Regions from separate parts of the Nocardia sp. PE-7 genome, predicted to be linked through region 3. Evidence: riboswitches for the same ligand, from Rfam matches in the RefSeq annotation. Region 3 holds a riboswitch; each other region holds the start of a gene.
The links. A riboswitch is a leader RNA that binds a small molecule or an ion and turns the genes downstream of it on or off. The one in region 3 is predicted to bind S-adenosylmethionine.
Positions count from the first base shown of each region.

Region 1 (6,622 bases), 1.6 Mb from region 3:
CCGACGACAGGCTGCCGGTTCGCACACCCGATTCCGGGACCACGGTGAACTCGATCTTGTCCAGGTACGCCTCGCCCTGGTGTCCGAAAACGGCCGAGCCCCAGTTGTAGCCGACCCGCTTGGCCAGCGTGGCCGAGGAGTCCTGCTTCCAGCTGGCGTAGGTGAACGGTCCGCTGCCGATGTTGTCGCCCGCGCACCGCGCCTCGGCGGGCTTGGCATTGGTGGACTGGGCGAGGATGCCCAGCTGCGGGGTCGAGGTGGCCTGCAGGAACTGTGCGTTCGGCTGGCTGAATTCGACCCGGGCGGTGAGCTTGTCGACGGCGGTGGTGCCGACATAGTTGGTGAGATAGCTGACGCCGAGCGCGGCCTTCGCCCCGCCGAGCTTGATCGTCGAGTCGAAGGTGTCGCGCACCGATTCCGCGGTGAGCGGGGTGCCGTCGCTGAAGGTCACGCCGTCGGCGAGCTTGAACGTGAACACCTTCGCGTCCGGGCTGACCTCCCAGCTCTTGGCCAACCAGGGTGTGATCGCGCCGGTCTTCGGGTCCTGATCGGTGAGCGAGTCGACGATCTGGCGGGCGACATAGATGGTCTGATTGCTGGCCGACTGCGCCGGATCCGAGCAGGTCGGGGCCTGCGAGAGGCCGTAGCGCAGCGTGCCGCCGGGCTGCGGCGGTCCGGCCTGACCTCCCGAGCCGCCGGAGTCGCTGCCACACGCGACCACCGTGGTGGCGGCGGCCAGTGCGCCGGCGAGGGCGGCGATGCGATGACGGGGACGGATCACGAGGTAACTCCAGAGAATTGACGGCCGGTGGCCAGGGGACGGCTGGGGATGCGGCGGCGCAGTTCGGGCGCCACCTCGGCCTGGAACAGTTCGAGACTGTCCAGGTATTGGTTGTCGGTGCGGCCGTCACGTTCGGCGGACAGGTGGATGACCTCGTGCCCGAACTGCTCGTGATAGCGGCCGACCTTGTCGATCACCTGCTCCGGGCTGCCGATCAAGGCCGAGGAGCGGGCGACGAAGTCTTCGATGGTCTCGAACACGACCGGATTGCCGATCTTGCGCTGCAAGGCGGTGCGGGCCTCGTAGAGCGGCCGGAACACCTCGACGGCCTCCTGCGAGGTGCGTGCGACGTGGAAACCCGCGGTGCCCGCGCCGACCAGCGCGTCGGCCGGGTCGTGACCGTAGTGCGCCCACTGCTCGCGGTAGTGGCGGATCAGCTCGGCGTACGGCTCGATCGGGTTGGTGACATTGGCCGAGAACACCGGGTCACCGTGGCGCGCGGCCAGTTCCACCGATTCCTTGCTCGTCGCGCTGCCGTGCCAGATCCGCAATCGCGGCTGTAGCGGTCGCGGCAGGGCCTTGGCGGCGGTGAGGGAGGGCCGGAACTGTCCCGACCACGTCACGTCGTCGCTGTCCCACAGCTTCCGGAACAGTTCGTACCCTTCACGATTGCGGTCCCACTGATCCTCGGTGGTGACGTGATAGAGCTGCGCCTGTGCCGCGCCGTTGCCCTTGCCGATGATCAGTTCGAGCCTGCCCTCGGACAGGTTGTCCAGGGTGGAATAGTCCTCGAACGCGCGCACCGGATCGAGCAGGCTCAAGGTGGTGACCGCGGTGAACAGGCTGATCCGCGAGGTGAGCGCCGCGATATGGCTCAGTACCACCGGGGGAGCGGCGGACAGGAACGGATCCTCGTGCCGCTCACCGACAGCGAAGCCGTCGTAGCCGAATTCCTCGGCGCGCCTTGCCTGTTCGATCACCTCGTGCAGGCGATCGCGGGTCGACGGCACCACGCCGGTGACCGGATCTGGCACCCGGGTGATCAGCGTCATCAGCAGGAATTTCATGCGGCGGGCTTCTTCGGCAGACCGGGCGGGTTGATCCGCGACTCGGTGACCTTCTCCGAATCCAGGCCCCAGCGGTCGAGGATCTTCTGGTAGCTGCCGTCGGCGATCGCGTGCTGCAGCGCCTTGTGGATCGGGCCGATCAGGCCGTTGTCCTTCTTGGTGAGCGCCGCGATCTCGCCCTGCAGCTGCTCACCCGCGCCCGAGAACGTGGCGATGATCTTGCCGTCACTGGTGGCGGAGTGGTACACGGCCGCGGGGTTCGGGCCGATGTAGCCGTCGATGCGCTTGGAAGCCAGCGCCAAGTAGTAGTCGGTGCTCTGCTGGTAGTAGGCGATGTCGATCGGGGGCAGACCCTCGGCGACGTTCTTCTCGTTCCAGCTCACCAGCAGCTGTTCCTGGTTGGTGCCCGCGCCGATCCCGATCCGCTTGCCCGCCAGGCTCTTGCGGTCGGTGTAGGTCAGTGGGCTGTCCTTCGGGACCTCGAGGGCGACGGTATCGGTGCGGTAGGTGGCGAAGTCGTACTTCTCCTTGCGCTCCTCGGTGACGGTCACGTTCGAGATGAACGCGTCCACCTCACCGGAATCCACGCGCACGAAGTTCTGCGACCAGTCCGCCACCTGGATGTCGAGCTTCAGGCCCAGGATGTCGGCCACCAGGGTGGCGAAGTCGACCTCGGAGCCGATGACGGTCCGGTCGTCGGTGGCGTAGAACCGCAGCGGCGGTACGGAACCGGCGGGACCGGTCACCACCAGCGTGCCGCGGTCGCGGATGGCCTTGGGCACCTCGGCGGCGATCGCGTCGACCTTGGCGGCGCGCACCCTGCCCTCCTGGGCGGGGGACAGGTCGTAGGTGACCGCACCGGCCTGCACGGTGTCGGCGGCCTCGGGATCGGCGGTGCAGCCTGCCGTCAACAGCGTGGCCGCCGCGACGATGCCGATCAGTGTGGAGAGCTTCATCAGTGTCGAACCTGTTCGTGGAAGGGATGATCAGCGCACGCGCGACAGGAATGCCTGCGTGCGTGGATGTGTCGGTTGGTCGAGAACGGTGGCCGCCGGGCCCTGTTCGACGATCTGTCCTTCGTCGAGGAACACCACGGTGTCGGCGACCTCACGGGCGAATCCGATTTCGTGGGTGACGATCACCAGGGCGGTGCCGCTGTGCGCGAGATCGCGGATCACCGCGAGGACCTCGCCCACCAGTTCCGGGTCGAGTGCGGAGGTGGGCTCGTCGAACAGGATCAGCCGTGGCTTCAAGGCGAGCGCCCGCGCGATGGCCACGCGCTGCTGCTGTCCGCCGGAGAGCCGCCGGGGGTAGGCGTCGACGAAATCGGCCAGGCCCACCCGATCCAGGAGCTGTTTCGCCTCGGCGACCACCTCGGCGCGCGGGCGGCGCTGCGCCGAGATCGGGGCGAGCACCACATTGTCGAGCACGGTGAGATGCGGGAACAGGTTGAACTGCTGGAACACGAAGCCGATGTGGCTGCGCTGGGCGCGCACCGCGTGGTCGGGCAGCGAACGCAGGATGTTGCCCCGTTGCCGGTAACCGATCAGCTCACCGTCGACGTGCACCGTGCCCGCGTCCTGCGCTTCCAGATGGTTGAGCACCCGCAGCAGCGTGGACTTGCCGGAGCCGGACGGCCCGATCACGGCGACCACCTCGCCGGTGCCCACCGCCAGATCCACGCCACGCAGCACCTCGGTGCCGTTGTAGGACTTGCGGATTCCGCGCGCCAGCACCGCTGCGGTCATCGGGTTGCTCCTCGGGGTGCGGCCGCACCGGCGGCGATCTCGGCGACCTTGGCGCGGACCCGCTGCCACGGTGTCGGCGGCAGCTCGCGGTGCGCGCCCTTGGCGTAGTGGCGTTCGATGTAGTACTGGACGATCGACAGCGCGGTGGTGAGCACGATGTACCAGACGGTCGCCACCATGAGCAGCGGCACCACTCGGCCGTTGCGGCCGAAGATCACCTGCACCTGGTAGAACAGCTCGGCGATCGCCATCACCGACACGATCGAGGTGCCCTTGAACAGGCTGATCACCTCGTTGGCCGCGTTCGGCAGAATCGAGCGCATCGCCTGCGGCAACACGATCGTGCGGAATTGCCGCCAGCGCGGAATGCCCAGCGCGGCGGCGGCTTCGAGCTGACCGTCGTCCACGGCGAGCAGACCCGCACGGATCAGTTCGGCCGAGTACGCCGCCTGATGCAGGGCCAGACCGATCACCGCCGCGGTGAAACCACTGATCACGCCGTTGACTTCGAAATCGAAGAAGGCCGGTCCGAACGGAATACCCACGGACAGGCGGGGATACAGGTACGCGATGTTGAACCAGAACAGCAGCTGCACGATCAGCGGGATCGAACGGAACGCCCAGATGTAGGTCCACGCGATCACCCGCAGGACGGGATTGTTCGACACCCGCCCGATCGCCAGCAGCGTGCCGAGCACGAAACCGAGAACGGTGCCCCACAGGGTCAGCTCGATGGTCACCTTCAGCGCGGCCATCACCGACTTCGCGGTGAAGTACTGGGCGAAAGTGCCCCAGTCCCAGCCCGGATTGGTGATCAGACCGTGCGCGAACTGGGCTACCACCACGAGCGCGACCGCCCCGACGGCCCAACGCCACGGGTGCCACGATCCGGCGATCCGGGGGAGATCCTCGGGCGCCTTGTCGGCGGATTCCGGCTCAGTGGGGGGAGCGTCGCCGGGCGGTAAGGGCGCGGTCTCGGCGCCGGATACGGCAGACGCGGTCATGGGAGTCCTTCGAAAAACAGTGGAACGAGGCACGGTGACCTCCACCCGGCCAGCGACGGGTTCGCGATCTGGCGGCGCTCAGACCCGACACGCCGTCGCTGTCACCCGGCACTGGTCGATATGTCGGCGGCGGTAGCCCACGGTCAGCACGAAAATCTCCTCCATCGATCCCGGCAGAAGCACCCACACCCCGAAACGGGCGGGTTGCTGCGACGTCATCGAGCCAGGTCTCTCGGTCGCTCTGGATGGTTGCGCCCCGGGTTCGTGGCCCGAGCTGAATCAGCATGTGGCATATGCACGACTGCGCACAACGGTAGAAATCATCGTGAGCGCAGAGCTTGGAGGCGGCCGTGGACGCAGTCATAATTGCCCCGGTTCGGCGTGGTCAGTGACCCGCGGACGGTCGTGATCGGGGGGCGAGACGATCGGTCGTCCACGCGGGTGACACGGGAGTGCTGCGCGGTGGTCGCCGGATCGGGCGGCGAGTTGCGGGCGGACATCGAGCTGCGGTCGCTGCGAGATTGCGACGCGCCGAACGGCGGGTTACTTCACCTGCCCTGATTCACTCCTCGCACGCGGTAGCGTCGGGCTCCTCTGCGTCGATGAGGAGTACGTCGTGATCATGCCGCGTCGTTCCACCACACTGACCTCGCTGATGGCATGCGCCGCCGCGCTGCTGCTGGCCGTGCCCTCGGCCGCCGGCGAACCGGCCGCGCCGGTGACGCCTGTTGTCACCAGGGACGCACCGAACGCCACGCCCGCGGCGGGGCCGGGTGATCTGCTCGCTGCCTACCAAACCGTCGTCGAGACGCTGAAAGCCATGGGGATCCAGCCGTTCCTCTACCCCACGGTCGCCGCGAACTGCACCGGTGACGGTGCGGGCCTCGTCCCGGCGGTCGCGGGCGCGGTACCCGGCCCCTGGCCGACGAATTCCCTCCCGCTCCCCGGGCTCGATCTCTCGGCCGTGAAATCCGGTCAGACGCTGTTCACCTTCCTGCCCTACGGGCTCGCGCCCGACACCTCCGCCACGAAGACCTCCGGCATGCAGGTGGCCTGGCTCAATATCAGCACCGGGCGGGGCGGGATGGCCTCGATGGGTCCGATCGCCGACATCGTGCGTGCGATGGTGCCGCCCGAGGTTCCCGTCGAGTTGCGTCCGCTCGCCGAGACCGCCATTCGTGACTTCCTCTTCGCCGCGATCCCGGTCGGCGGTGTTCGTGCTGTGCCTGTCGATACCGGTCGGGGCACTGTGCTGGCCGCCGTCTTCGGCACCACCGACAACGCGGGCCGGTCCTGTTTCTTCTTTCCGACCATCGGGATCACCGAAGTGGAGTGAGCGCACCGTCCGACGGTGGGGCTCAGGCGCGTTGGGCGACCGGGTTGTCGGGAGTGACCAGGGGGCGCTGTTTCCAGCGCAAGCGTCCGGTGCGGTGACGATGGTGCGAGCGGATCCACAGGCTGAGGTAGTGGGCCACCGAGAGCGGGTGGGCAACGGCCGAAGCCAGGTCGGGACCCGTAGGCGCTCGACGGGTCTCGATGGTGCGGGCGGTGATTCGGCTCGTGACGGCGGCCAGGTAGCCGAGCAGACCTGCCCGGCGGGTGCGGCCGCGGCCGAAGACCGCTGCCAGCGGGGGGATCCAATAGGCAAGGGCGGCAAGGATCGCGATGGCCGCGCCGGTGTCGAGACGGCCGCCGTAGGCCGACCACAGCCAGCGGGTGTAGCCGTCGGTGAGCTCGGTGGGGCCGGTATACATTCGGGTTCTGGCGGCCGGGCCCGCGGTCACCAGGGCGGTGCGGTGGCCTGCGCGACGCACGGCACGGGCGAGGTCGAGATCCTCGGTGGCGCTGGCCGCTACGGCCGCGTGACCACCACCCGCGCGGTAGGCCTCGGCGTCGACGGCGAGGAACTGCCCGCACGCGACGGCGGTGGACGGTCGCAGACTGTGATTGGCCGGGCCGACCGGCAGGGTCGACGCCCACGACCACGCGAGCAACGGCTGGACCAAGCGCTCGGTGGTCGAA
Region 1 covers NZ_CP129614.1:1,567,888-1,574,509, forward strand. Annotated here, with positions in the region: gene QX204_RS07365 (ABC transporter substrate-binding protein) at 1-781, opposite strand, end outside; gene QX204_RS07370 (LLM class flavin-dependent oxidoreductase) at 778-1,848, opposite strand; gene QX204_RS07375 (ABC transporter substrate-binding protein) at 1,845-2,804, opposite strand; gene QX204_RS07380 (amino acid ABC transporter ATP-binding protein) at 2,835-3,596, opposite strand; gene QX204_RS07385 (amino acid ABC transporter permease) at 3,593-4,600, opposite strand; SAM riboswitch class I at 4,759-4,852, opposite strand; gene QX204_RS07390 (hypothetical protein) at 5,223-5,936, shown strand; gene QX204_RS07395 (glycosyltransferase family 2 protein) at 5,959-6,622, opposite strand, start outside.
Region 1: it holds a riboswitch for S-adenosylmethionine, as region 3 does, so the genes downstream of both, QX204_RS07385 (amino acid ABC transporter permease) here and QX204_RS33980 (aminotransferase class V-fold PLP-dependent enzyme) in region 3, are expected to answer to the same signal.

Region 2 (6,622 bases), 760 kb from region 3:
TACCTGGCCGAGCTGTACCGCTTGAAGACCAACGACCTGGCGTGGCCCGCGACGATGCACGCGCTCAAGGGCGTCGGCCTGTCGATGCTGGTCGAGCTGTTCGGCGCGCTGATCGCCGCCGGCGTATGGCTCACCGGCGCGATGGTGAGCTGACCTATTCGATCACCGGCAGCGGGCGGGTGTGCTCGTCCGCGCCGGGCAGTTGGTTGCGCGGGATCGGGATGGTCGGGTTCTCGGCGCGCGGGAGCGGCACCGGCTCGCGGCGCACCGCGGGCAGCCGGTAGAACTCGCGGGCGTTGTCCTCGAGTACCGCGTGCATATCCGCGCCCACCACCTGGCAGATCAGGTCCACATCGCGCTCCTCGAACGGCCTGCCGGCGCGCGTGCCGGGCAGATCGCTGCCGAACATCAACGCACCCGGGTTGACCGTGTGGATGCGGCGCAGGGTCTCGGCCACATCCATCTCGACCCGCCCGAATCCGGTCGCCTTCACCCTCGCGCCGCGGTCGACCAGGTCGAGCAGGTACGGCAGACCCTCCTCGGACATGCCGAGATGGTCGATCGAGAGCGCGGGCAGCTTCGAGATCACCGGTTGCAGCGAGGCCAACATCTGACCGTCGATGTAGAGCTCGACGTGCCAACCCGCCAGTTCGTGCGCGCGCAACGCCTGCAACGTCATCTCGGTGATGTCGGCGGCGGCGCGCTTGAGATTGAACCGCAGGGCTCGCACGCCGGCTCGGTCCAGCTCGAGGATCTCGTCGTCGGTGGCATCGAGATCGAGTCGGGTCACGCCGACCCAGTCGGGACCGAGCGCGGACAGTGCTGCCTTCAGGTACGTCTGATCAGCGCCTTGGAAAGACGCGCTGACGACAGCACCGCCGCGAACCTCGAAGTGCGCCATACGCTTTCGATAATCATCGATCACGTAGGGCTCGGGGAGATAGCCTTCGTTCTCGATCAGCGGAAACCGCGGATCGATGATGTGGACGTGGGCATCGAACACTTGTACAGAATGCCCTATCTCGGGAACGGCGGCAGCTCAGGCCTTGTTGGGCTCGGACGCGCGGAGCATGTCCTCGCGCTCGACGACCTTCACGCGCTCACGGCCTTCGGGTTCGCCGAGGGCGCGCTCGTGGGCGTCGAGGCGGTACCAGCCCGCCCAGGTGGTGAACGGAATGCCCTTGCCCTCGAGGAACTCGGTGACGGCGTCGAGCTCGGGCTTCGGCGCGGGGGCGAAGCCCTTGGCGTCGTCGAGCAGGCAGGCGATGGTCTCGTTGGCGTCGCCCTTGGTGTGGCCGATGAGGCCGACCGGGCCGCGCTTGATCCAGCCGGTCACGTAGGTGGCGGGCATGAAGCGGGCGTCGCCTTCGGCGGTGTCGTCGGAGATCACGCGACCGGCCTCGTTGGGCACCGTGCCCGCCTGATCGTCGAACGGCAGCTGGGTGACGTTCTGCGAGAGGTAGCCGACGGCGCGGTACACGGCCTGGATGTCCCAGTCGGTGAAGTTGCCGGTGCCCTTGACGTTGCCGGTGCCGTCGAGCTGGGTGCGTTCGGTCTTCAGGCCCACGACCTTGCCGTCGGCGCCGATGATCTCCGAGGGCGACTCGAAGAAGTGCAGGAACAGCTTGTGCGGGCGGTCGCCGTGATCGCGGATGGCCCACTGCTCCAAGGTGTTGGCGACCATGTCGACCTGCTTGGAGTTACGGCGCGCGGCTTCGGAGCCCTCGTCGTAGTCGATGTCCTCGGGGTTGACGATGACCTCGATCGTCGGCGAGTGATCCAGTTCGCGCAGCTCGAGGGGCGTGAACTTGGCCTGCGCGGGGCCGCGACGACCGAACACGTGGACCTCGAGGGCCTTGTTGCCCTTGAGTCCCTCGTAGACGTTCGGCGGGATCTCGGTCGGCAGCAGTTCGTCACCGGTCTTGGCGAGCACGCGCGCGACGTCGAGAGCGACGTTGCCGACGCCGAGCACGGCGACCTTCTCGGCCTCGAGGGGCCACGAACGCGGGACGTCGGGGTGGCCGTCGTACCAGGACACGAAGTCGGCGGCACCGTAGGAGCCGTCGAGGTCGATGCCGGGGATGGCCAGGGCGCGGTCGGCGTTGGCGCCGGTGGAGAAGATGACCGCGTCGTAGAACTGGCGCAGGTCGTCGAGGGTGATGTCGGTGCCGTAGTCGATGTTGCCGAGCAGGCGGACCTGGTCCTTGTCGAGGACCTTGTGCAGGGCGGTGATGATGCCCTTGATGCGCGGGTGGTCGGGGGCGACGCCGTAGCGGATCAGGCCGAAGGGCGCGGGCATGCGCTCGTAGAGGTCGATGCTCACGTCGGCATCGGACTTCATCAACGCGTCGGCGGCGTAGATACCGGCCGGTCCCGCACCCACGATCGCAATGCGAAGTGGGCGAGTCGCTGCACTCTGTTCGGTCATTTCTACGCGCACCCTTTGGTCGAGAACTGATTTGACGGCGTCAACTTAGCTTAGGCTAAGTCGCCGTTTCGGCTTACCGGCAGCTGCCGAGTTGCGGCAGCAGGCCGCAATCACGTGTGATTCTAGCTGCGACGCATATGGCATCCAGGGGCGCGGTGTGGCTGCCCGCACGGTTGTTTTTCCTGTCAGGATTACAGCTTGACATCGTCCTGGCCATGAAGAACCGGGATCCCCACCCTCGCGGGTCGGGTTTTCTGCTTCATCGACGACTGCCCGCCCGGAGGGTTCCGTTGAGGTCTCACACCATCTCCACAGACTGTCACCGCCAGCCCGGCGGCCAAAATATTCTTCGCGGCGTTCACATCCCGATCATGTCGGACACCGCAACCACACACCCATCCACGCACCTCGAGCGGCATCTTGTTCCGCAGGACACCACACGCCGAGCACAGCTTCGACGAGGGATACCAGCGATCTATTGCAACCACTTCGCGGCCGTACCAGTTGGCTTTGTACTCCAGCATCGACCGGAAATTCGACCACGACGCATCCGAGATCGCTCGCGCGAGCGAGTGATCTCGGATCATGTTGCGGACGGTCAAGTCCTCGATCACGAGCGTTTGGTTCTCACGCACGAGCCGAGTAGTGATCTTGTGCAGGTAGTCGCGTCTGCGGTCGGCGATGCGAGCGTGGACGCGAGCGACTTTGCGCCGAGCCTTGGCTCGGTTGGCTGAGCCCTTCTCCTTGCGGGACAAGTTGCGCTGAGCTTTCGCCAATCGGGCACGGTCAGCGCGTTCGTGGCGCGGGTTGGTGATCTTCTCGCCGCTCGACAGGGTGAGCAAATGAGTCAGCCCGGCGTCGATCCCGACCGTCTGATCGGTGCGAGGCAGCGATCCCACCGTGGGGTCCTCGCACAGCAAGGACACGAACCAGCGCCCGGCCGCGTCTCGCGACACCGTCACCGAGGAGGGATCGCCGGGCAGCCCGCGCGACCAGACGATATCGAGCGGTTCGCTCATCTTCGCCAAGGTCAGTTTCCCGTTACTCCATCGGAACCCTGACCGGGTGTACTCGGCACTGGGCCTGGACTTCTTACGGGATTTGAAGCGCGGATACCTCGCCCGTTTGGCCCAAAAGCTGGCGAACGCGGCTTGCAGGTGCCGCAACGACTGCTGCAACGGCACCGACGAAACCTCACCTAAGTAGGCGAGGTCTTCGCCGCGTTTCCATTCGGTCAGCATCGCCGACGTGGCGTTGTAGTTGACCCGCTCGCCCCGCTGCCACGCGGCAGTCCGGGCTTCGAGCGCGAGGTTGTATACCTTGCGTACACATCCGAAGGTTCGTTCCAACTCAGCGGCTTGCTCCGGGGTCGGGCGAAACCGGTACTTGAAAGCCCGCTTCACCACCTCGCTCATGCCTCACAAATTAACATGCTTGTTCGTAAACTGACTTTCCGAAAGGAGGAGTAGCGCTGGGCGCGCCAGGCATCAACTTGTCGTGCTCCTGCCGGTCATGGATGACCGCGCTTCCGCGCTACGGCACCCAATGAACGAGGAGCAAACAGGCTCGGATGACCAGCCCGTAGTGGTGGATCAGACCGACAAGCGTTCCATCGTCCCGTTCGTCGCGGCCGCGGTGATCGCGATCATCGTGCTCATCGGCATCGTGGCGGGCGGACTGCTCTCGCCCGCTGAGAAAAATGTCACAGAGGCCGACCGTCTCGCGGCCGCCGTCACCAACTATATCGACGCCCGCTCGCGCAGCGACCTGCGTCCACCGACCGGTGTGGCCTGCCCCGGCTTCGACGAAGAGTCCTCCGGCCTCGGTGAACGGCTGGGTGGCCCGAAATCGGCTGTCACGATCGACGGCAAGGGTTTCGAGAACGCGACCGTGAACGGCGACCGCGCGAAAATCGACGCGACCGTGGTGGTCGACGGCAAACCGGCCACGATCAACTGGAAACTGACCAGCGTCGACGGCGCGTGGCTGGTGTGCACTTTCTGAATCGTTTGACACGGTGACCTGTGCCGAGGCAATCTCAGATCGCAAGGTCATGAGTGCCAGCGTCAAGCCCCGGCTCGCTGGTCGGCAACCCTCCTCCGCGGTGGGGTGCTCCGGGTGACGACCTGGCCGTGTGTTCGGGGACTTCCGGCACGGCAAGAGCGGATTCACGCAGGAGGATCGACATGACTTACGCCGGCGACATCACCCCTGAGAAGGCGTGGGAGCTGCTCACCGAGCACCCCGGCGCCGTCCTGATCGACGTGCGCACCGAAGGCGAGTGGGCGAACATCGGCATCCCCGACACCAGCTCCATCGAACGCCCGGCCCATTTCATCGAATGGGTCGACGGCACCGGCACGCGCAACCCGGAGTTCGGCGTGCAGCTGGAGAAGGCACTCGCCGGTCGCCCCGACGACGCACCGGTGGTGTTCCTGTGTCGCTCCGGTCAGCGTTCCGCGCACGCGGCGAACCTGGCGACGGCGGCGGGCGTGGCACCGTCCTACAACGTGCTCGACGGTTTCGAAGGTGGTCCCGACGCGTTCGGTCAGCGCGGCAGCACCGGTTGGCGCGCGGTCGGCCTGCCGTGGCGTCAGGCATAAGGAGAAAAGCATGATCACCGGTGGTTCGTTCGACAAGCCACTGCCAGAGGGCGTCGGTCCGGGCACGCTCGGCGTGCGCGGTGGCCTGCGCCGTTCCGGTTTCGACGAGACGTCCGAGGCGCTGTATCTGACCTCGGGTTTCGTCTACGAGAACGCCGAAGCCGCCGAAGCCGCGTTCACCGGCGACGTCGAGCACTTCGTCTACTCCCGCTTCGGCAACCCGACCGTGGCGATGTTCGAGGAACGCATCCGCCTGCTCGACGGCGCCGAAGCGGCCTTCGCGACCGCATCCGGCATGTCGGCGGTGTTCACCGCGCTCGGCGCGCTGCTGAAGGCGGGCGACCGTCTCGTCGCCGCCCGCAGCCTGTTCGGTTCCTGTTTCGTGGTCTGCAACGAGATCCTCCCGCGCTGGGGCATCGAAACCGTCTTCGTCGACGGTGACGACCTCGACCAGTGGGAACAGGCTCTCTCCGTCCCCACCCAGGCCGTCTTCTTCGAGACCCCCGCCAACCCGATGCAGACCCTCGTCGACGTCCGCAAGGTCACCGAGCTCGCCCACGCCGCGGGCGCGAAGGTGGTGCTGGACAACGTCTTCGCCACCCCCCTGCTCCAGCGCGGCTTCGAGCTCGGCGCCGATGTGGTCGTCTACTCCGGCACCAAGCACATCGACGGCCAGGGCCGCGTCCTCGGCGGCGCCATCCTCGGCGCCAAGGACTACATCGACGGCCCCGTCAAAACCCTGATGCGCCACACGGGCCCGGCCCTGAGCCCCTTCAACGCCTGGACCTTGCTCAAAGGCCTGGAAACCATGCCGTTGCGCGTCCGCCACTCCACCGAGTCGGCCCTGCGAGTGGCCGAGTTCCTGGAGACCAAGAACTCGATCGACTGGGTGAAATACCCCTTCCTGGAATCACATCCACAGCACGCCCTCGCCAAGGAACAGATGACCGGCGGCGGCACAGTCGTCACCTTCGCCCTCAACGGCGACGACGGCAAGAAGCGAGCCTTCGAGGTCCTCAACCGCCTCCGCATCATCGACATCTCCAACAACCTCGGCGACGCCAAAACCATGATCACCCACCCCGCCACCACCACCCACCGAGCCATGGGCCCGGAAGGCCGTGCCTCGATCGGCTTGTCCGACGGCGTAGTCCGCATCTCGGTCGGCCTGGAAGACCTCGAGGATCTCCTCGGCGACCTCGACCACGCCCTGAGCTAGCTCCGGGTTCGACGACCAAAGCCGTTCGCTGTCAAGGATTTACACTGCGACCATGACTGCTGGGGGAGTCGCGCAGCCTGCGACGTTCTATTACCCGTCGATCCCGCGTTCGATGGCGATGATCGCGCTTTCGGCCGTGTTCGTCGCGCTCGGCGTTTGGATCGTGTTGTCCGATGATGCACCGTTGGTGCCGCTCATCGCAGGGGTGCTGTGCATACCGCTCGGACTCGGCGCCGGGCTCGTCTTCGTCGGCCGACTGATCTGGCGTCGACCGGAACTGGTATTGAGCAACGACGGACTCGACCATCGCCAGTCCGGTCGTTTCACCTGGGACGAAGTGGCTCACGCGCGCATATTCGTCCAGCGCACCTC
Region 2 covers NZ_CP129614.1:6,523,874-6,530,495, reverse strand. Annotated here, with positions in the region: gene QX204_RS30595 (DUF456 domain-containing protein) at 1-153, shown strand, start outside; gene QX204_RS30590 (amidohydrolase family protein) at 155-1,003, opposite strand; gene QX204_RS30585 (FAD-dependent oxidoreductase) at 1,040-2,428, opposite strand; gene QX204_RS30580 (RNA-guided endonuclease InsQ/TnpB family protein) at 2,620-3,843, opposite strand; gene QX204_RS30575 (Rv0361 family membrane protein) at 4,016-4,432, shown strand; SAM riboswitch class IV at 4,478-4,597, shown strand; gene QX204_RS30570 (rhodanese-like domain-containing protein) at 4,615-5,031, shown strand; gene QX204_RS30565 (O-succinylhomoserine sulfhydrylase) at 5,042-6,250, shown strand; gene QX204_RS30560 (STM3941 family protein) at 6,303-6,622, shown strand, end outside.
Region 2: it holds a riboswitch for S-adenosylmethionine, as region 3 does, so the genes downstream of both, QX204_RS30570 (rhodanese-like domain-containing protein) here and QX204_RS33980 (aminotransferase class V-fold PLP-dependent enzyme) in region 3, are expected to answer to the same signal.

Region 3 (6,622 bases):
CCACCGAGAGTCCGGCCAGCACGCGGTCGCCGGGACTGATCGGGGCCTTCTGCAGGAACAGGCGGGCTTCGGCGTCGACGAAGGCGGCGGCGTTGCGATGGGTGACCGCCACGCCCTTGGGGGTGCCGGTGGAGCCGGAGGTGAAGATGATCCACGCGTCGTCGGCGGGGGTGGGCAGGGTGTTCCAGTCGTGTTCGCCCGTAGCCGTGGTGGCCGACTCGATGCCGTCGCCGGTGGCGATCGCGCTCACCCGCGCCTCGCCGAAGACGAGTTTGGCTCGCTCCTGCGGGTCGTCGGCGTCGACGGGCACGTAGGCCGCGCCGCAGTAGAGCACGGCCAGAATCGTCACGTAGAGCTCGGCGCTGCCCGACGGCATCCGTACGCCCACCCGGTCGCCCGGTCGCACGCCCGCCTCGGTGAGCTCGGCCATCCTGGCCTCGATCGCGGCGATCAGTTCCATGTAGCTGAGCACGACGGTGCCGTCGTCGACGGCCGGTGCGTCAGGGTGGGCGAGGGCGGTGCTGGTCAGGATGTCGACCAGGGTGCGCGGCGGTGCGGCGAGATCGGCGCGCAGCAGCGGGTCGCGAAGAACCGCCGCTACCTCAGTGCGTGGCTCGAGCATCGTGCTCAGTCCACCTCTCATCGGTTGACCCCCATCGGTGGTGTCTGTTGTTTCATGAACGGGTTACCGGAGGGCAAACGGGATGGTCACCAGATGCCAACGGTACTCGGTGCGGGTATTGCCGGACGGCAGGGAAGCGCGTGCCGTCGGCGCTGTTCACGACGGCGATTCCGGCATCTCGCCGAGGGCGGTGATCGCCAGCCGGTGCAGCGTCCGTTGTTCTTCTTCGTCCAGGCGTCCCAGCACGCGCGCGGTGGCCTCGGCGATCAGCTTGTCGGTGCGTTTGCACTGCTTGCGCCCCGCCTCGGTGATCCGCAGCCGGTATTTGCGGCGATCCTTGCCGTCGCGGGTGCGTTCGACCAGTTCGGCGCGTTCCAGCGCGTCTATCAGGCGGACGACTTCACTGCGGTCGATACCGAGCGCGTCGCCCACTTTCTTCTGCGTCAGGTCGGCGTTCTCGGAGATGAAGGTGAGCACCCAATGATCGCGCAACGGGACGTCGATCTCGGCGTGCAGCGCCTTGGTGAGCCGTCCGAGCGCGTACACCGGGTAGCGCGGCAGGCCGCGGACGGAGTTCGTGTTCGTGGACATGAGAGGGAACTCTAGCAAATGGTGGAGGTTCCCAATCATTCGGTTACTCCACCATGGGGTGTGTAGATGGTTGAGAAATGGGTGTGAGCAGGCAACTCCGGGCAATCCTGCGAATCGCGTCAGCGTGCGGCTAACTCGGCGTGTCGGGTCTAGAGGGCGGCGACTCGGCGCGCGGTCGACGAAAGGTGGTTGACAGGTCCGGCGGTCGTCTGTCACTCTCATTTCAGGTCACGAGTACCAGCGTTCAGCCCCGGCTTGCTGGTCGGCAACCCTCCTCCGCGGTGGGGTGCTCCGGGTGACGACCAGGCCGACGTCCGAATTGGGCGCGGCAAGCGCGGGCCACCTCTTTTGGAGCGGGTCCCTGAGCCGACGGGATTTCGTCATGACTGCTGTAATCGACCCCACCTGTGCCATCGCCGCCGTTTCCGGTGCCGACCTGCGGGTTCCGCTCGTTCAAGGCGGCACCAGCTCCTACGCCAACTTCGACTACGCCGCGAGTGCGCCGGCATTGAAGCAGGTCACCGACCGTATTTCGCAGTTGCTGCCGTACTACGCCAGCGTGCACCGGGGTGCGGGCTACGCCTCGCGGATCTCGACCGAGTGCTACGAGGCTTCCCGTGGCGCGGTCGCCCGGTTCCTCGACGCCGACGACGACCAGGTCGTCGTGTTCACCCGCAACACCACCGATTCGCTGAACCTGCTGGCCGGATGCGTGCCGGGGGAGACCGTGGTGCTCGATATCGAGCACCACGCCAACTTCCTGCCGTGGACCGCGCACGGTCGCCGGGTGGTGCGGGCCGCCGCCACCGTCGAGGAGACGATTCAGCGAGTCGTCGCCGAGCTGTGCAGCAAGCCCGCCGCGCTGCTCGCGGTGACCGGGGCCTCCAATGTCACCGGTGAGGTGCTGCCGCTGGAGCGCCTCGCGACCATCGCTCACCTGTGCGGTGCGCGCATCCTCGTCGATGCCGCGCAGCTGGCCCCCCATCGGCGGATCTCCCTGCGCGAGAGCGGGATCGACTATCTCGCCTTCTCCGGGCACAAGCTGTACGCGCCGTTCGGTTCGGGCGTGCTGGTCGGCCGACGCGACTGGCTGGACCAGGGTGAGCCGTACCTGGCGGGCGGCGGTGCGGTGCGCAGTGTCGGTGTGTCGGAGGTCGAATGGGCTTGCGCGCCGCAGCGGCACGAGGCCGGTTCGCCGAATGTTCTGGGCGCGGCCGCTATTGCCGCCGCGTGCGACGCGCTCGCCGCGATCGACCCCGCCGAACTCGTTGCGCACGAACGCTTTCTGGCGGACCGTCTGCGCGACGGTTTGTCCGCGATCGCAGGCGTCGACCTGGTCAGCATCTGGTCCGACAGCCCCGATTGCGTCGGCATCGTCGCTTTCACCGTCGCCGACCACGCCCCCGGTAAGGTCGCCGCCTACCTCTCCGCCGAACACGCCATCGGCGTCCGCGACGGCCGTTTCTGCGCCCACCCGCTGCTCGCGAGCCTCGGTCTCGATGCCGCTCTCCGCGCCAGCATCGGCCTCGGCACCACGGCCGCCGACGTAGACCGCCTGATCGAAGCGGTCTCCACGTTGGTCACCAACGGCCCCACCTGGGAATACGCCGTCACCGACGGCCACTGGAACCCCACCCCCGAAACTCGCCCCCTCACCGCTTCCCCCGACGGCGCGGCCCCCTGCCTGATCGGCTGAATGCAAGACCCACCGTGGTCGTGCGATCAGGCCTCACCAGTGGGAACACGTATCGAAAAGGGGCGGATCGCGCGATTGCGTCGGTCGCGGCACCCGTTTGGGGAGAGGGAAATGGTGTATCGGCGGCCGGGATAGTTGGCGAATCCAGGTCGAGTAATCTTGCGGTTGACCACTGGTGGATCGGGGAACGGGAGTCGGATCCGTCGCGATGAAGCCGCGGAGATAGTCCGAATCCTTAGGGGAACCGTGACTGGACCGATTCAGCCATCTGATCCATGGGCTCGTCCGCCGAGGCAGCGGGCAAAGAAGCGTCGCTGGCCTTTGGTGGTCGGGATCGGTGTGGGGGGTGTAGTCGGCCTATCTGTGATCGGCACTCTCGCCGAAGACAATTCGTCGCCAGAACCGCAGACGACCACCTCCTCGTCAAGCCGAACCACCCAGCCATCAACGACCGCGAACGCTTCGACCACTACCACTTCTGCGGTGGCATCGACAGTTTCGATCCCGCCGTTAATCGCGCCGACTACCACCGTTGATCTTCCGATCGTCCCGACAACGACTATCCAGCTGCCGCCGCCTGCAGATGTCCCGCTGCCTACCACCACACTGGAAGTGCCAACTCCGAGGGCTGGTGCGACTGCGCCACAAACTCCTGCGAGCGCCTATTACAAGAACTGTGAGGCAGCCAGGGCCGCCGGTGCCGCCCCGATCCACATTGGTGAACCCGGTTACCGACCAGAGCTCGACCGGAACAAGGATGGCGTGGCCTGCGAATAGGGCGATCAGGTATCCATCGAACGAATGACGTCCCCGACGCGGACATGATGGGAAATCTCATCCGAGAAGGTCAGTGAGAATTCGCCTTTCGGGGAGCGATGGATCTCGAGCGCCCGAAGGACTCCATGGGCGATGACCTCGCCCGCCCGCCGAAGCTCGACAGCGCTGCCGACGTCGAAATCGCCGATCGCGTGGCCGACGACGAACGGGTCCGGTCTGAAACTGACCGGGAAGACGCCGGTCACCCGAAACTCACTCATGGAGACAAGTTTCCGCTCAGGTATCAGTCGAGATCCGCGTCGAGGGCATCCCAGGTGATGGTGACGTCGAGCGGATCGGTGATCGCGATCGCGGTGGGGCTGTGGGATCTGAAGCGGGTTTCGGTGGAGACGTAGACGCCTGCGGTATTGAGACGGAGGATCTCGATGGACTTCACACGGCCGTCGTTGTTCTCCATGCGGACTATCCAGTACTGCTCGATTCCCAGGCGTGCGTATTCCGCTCGTTTGTCCACACAATCGGCGGTAACTGTCGCTGGTGAAACCACTTCGACGACCAGCAGGGTGTCGCCTGCTGTCGGCTTGGTTTTCCATTTGTCGCGGGGGTCTTCGATACTGCGGTACACGATGGCGTCGGGGCGGCGGAAGTTGAAGGGAACCTCGGAGACCAGCATGTCCAGTTCGCCGCTGGCCTTCAGGCATGGTTGCCCGGTGGTGCGTTTCCGGATGGCTTCCCGGAGGGACTGTTTGATCACGTCGGCGATGGCGATGTGATTCGGCGAGGGCGAGTCGCAGTGCACCAGCAGGCCGTCTTTGACCTCGATCACCCGAGAGAGGTCTTCCGGCAGTGCCAAGTATGTGTCCAGGTCGATGCCCGGAACACCGGCGCGCAACCACGACCAGTCGTATGCCTCGCTCACCGGACCAACACTAGCTGTAGCAGGCTGAGGTAGACGGTCTGATCAGGTGTCGAGCGGGGTGGGGCGGTGGTATCTGCCGTTGTAGTACAGCAGCGGTGCGGCGGAGGGGGACTCTTCGGTTTGGTCGTGGACTCGGGTCACCAGGCCGACGGCGAGGGTGTGGTCGCCCAGGTCGATGAGTTTGTGGAGGGTGGTGCGCAGCCAGATGGGGGTGCCGTGCAGGACTGGTTCGCCGGTGTCGAGGGTGGTCCAGAGGGCGCGGTCGGTGAAGCGGTCGGCTGCGGTGCGGGAGAAGCGGTGGGCCAGGTGCTGTTGGTGTTCGCCGAGGAAATGGATCACCACCGAGTCCGCGGCTCGCAACGCGTCGATGCTCGATGACGTGTGCGCGATGTTGAACGAAACCAGGGGCGGTTCCAGTGACAGCGAGGCGAACGAGGTGGCCGTGAACCCCACCGGTCCACTCTCGGCTCCGAGCGTCACCACCGTGACGCCGGCCGGATAGTGCCGCATAGAGCCCCGATATTGCTCAGCCGTTATCCCGCTCAGATCATCGGGAACCACCAGGCCGGTCTCAGAAGGTTGCACATCGCCCACCGCCCCCAACTTACGCCCGCCCAGGGAGTGCCCTCACGTCCACTGTGTCCGTTTGATCCACATCACCGGTCGGGATCGGAACCCGAATTCAGTCGATGTCGATCGGCAGGCCCGCTGTGATGCGGACCAATTCGCGGAAGTTGGTGCGGAACAAGGTGTTCGGATGGCCACCCGCGGCCCAGACTTCGGGGTGGGCGGCCAGGGCGGTGTCTACCCAGGTGGGGAGATTGGTGGGGTGGCCGAGGGGGGCCGTGCCGTCGATGGGTTGGCCGGTGATGCGTTCCACCAGGGCCGCGGGGGCGCGGGTGAGGGCGCCTTCGAGGCGTTTGCCGGTGCGGACGAGGTCGACGTGGTGGTGGTCGGCTACCAGCAGCAGGACCGGGTCGTCGTCGAGGAGGAAGACCTGGGCGGTGAGGATCGCGGTGGGATGGACGCCCATCGCGCGGGCGGCGTCGGCCGCGGTGAGCGACGGCGTCTCGGGGCAGACGATGACGCCGTGGTGCCCGCGGGCGATGAGAGTTTCCGCGACCCGGCATGCGACCGGCGGCAATGACGACCTGCGCATACTCCCAGAGTAGGTCGATTGCGGGAAATACGCTGTGTAACTGGAGCACTGGCGTGCTCGAGTTCGCTGTGTAACTGGAGCACTGGCGTGCTCGAGTTCGCGGCCCTGCCGGTCCCGTCGATCAGGTGCCGTTGCTTGCTCCTTCGTCGCCTACGCAACGGCACCTGATCGACGGGACGGCCGCGAACCCGGCCGCTGCGCGTCCGGCCCCTCCCTAGGGGTCGGGGGTCGGGGCTGAGTGGGCGGCGTGTTGGCGTGGTGGCAATAATCGGGGCATGAGTGAATGGAAGGCTTTTGCCGTCGAGATCGCCGACAACGTTGCCCAGGTGACGTTGATCGGGCCGGGTAAGGGCAATGCGATGGGACCCGACTTCTGGCGTGAGCTGCCGGAGGTCTTCGCCGAGCTCGACGCCGATCCGCAGGTGCGGGCTGTGGTCGTCACGGGATCGGGCAAGCATTTCTCGTTCGGTCTCGACCTGGCCGCGACGGCGGGAACGCTGGCGCCGGTCCTGGCCGACGACGCGAAGGCGGCGCCGCGCACGGAGTTCCTCAAGGAGGTCCGCCGGATGCAGGCCTCGGTGACGGCGCTGGCCGAGTGCACCAAGCCGGTGATCGCGGCGGTGTCGGGTTGGTGCATCGGCGGTGGCCTCGATCTGATCGCCGCGGCCGATATCCGGCTGGCCAGCGAGGACGCGAAGTTCAGCCTGCGTGAGGCGAAGGTGGCGATCGTCGCCGACATCGGTTCGCTGCAGCGGCTGCCCGGCATCATCGGCGAGGGCAATCTGCGTGAGCTCGCCTTCACCGCCAAGGACATCGACGCGGCCCGGGCCGAGCGGATGGGTCTGGTGAACGAGGTGT
Region 3 covers NZ_CP129614.1:7,279,719-7,286,340, forward strand. Annotated here, with positions in the region: gene QX204_RS33970 (Pls/PosA family non-ribosomal peptide synthetase) at 1-622, opposite strand, end outside; gene QX204_RS33975 (MarR family winged helix-turn-helix transcriptional regulator) at 779-1,213, opposite strand; SAM riboswitch class IV at 1,440-1,554, shown strand; gene QX204_RS33980 (aminotransferase class V-fold PLP-dependent enzyme) at 1,596-2,909, shown strand; gene QX204_RS33985 (excalibur calcium-binding domain-containing protein) at 3,522-3,686, shown strand; gene QX204_RS33990 (hypothetical protein) at 3,692-3,931, opposite strand; gene QX204_RS33995 (Uma2 family endonuclease) at 3,970-4,605, opposite strand; gene QX204_RS34000 (flavin reductase family protein) at 4,648-5,115, opposite strand; gene QX204_RS34005 (YbaK/EbsC family protein) at 5,288-5,764, opposite strand; gene QX204_RS34010 (crotonase/enoyl-CoA hydratase family protein) at 6,040-6,622, shown strand, end outside.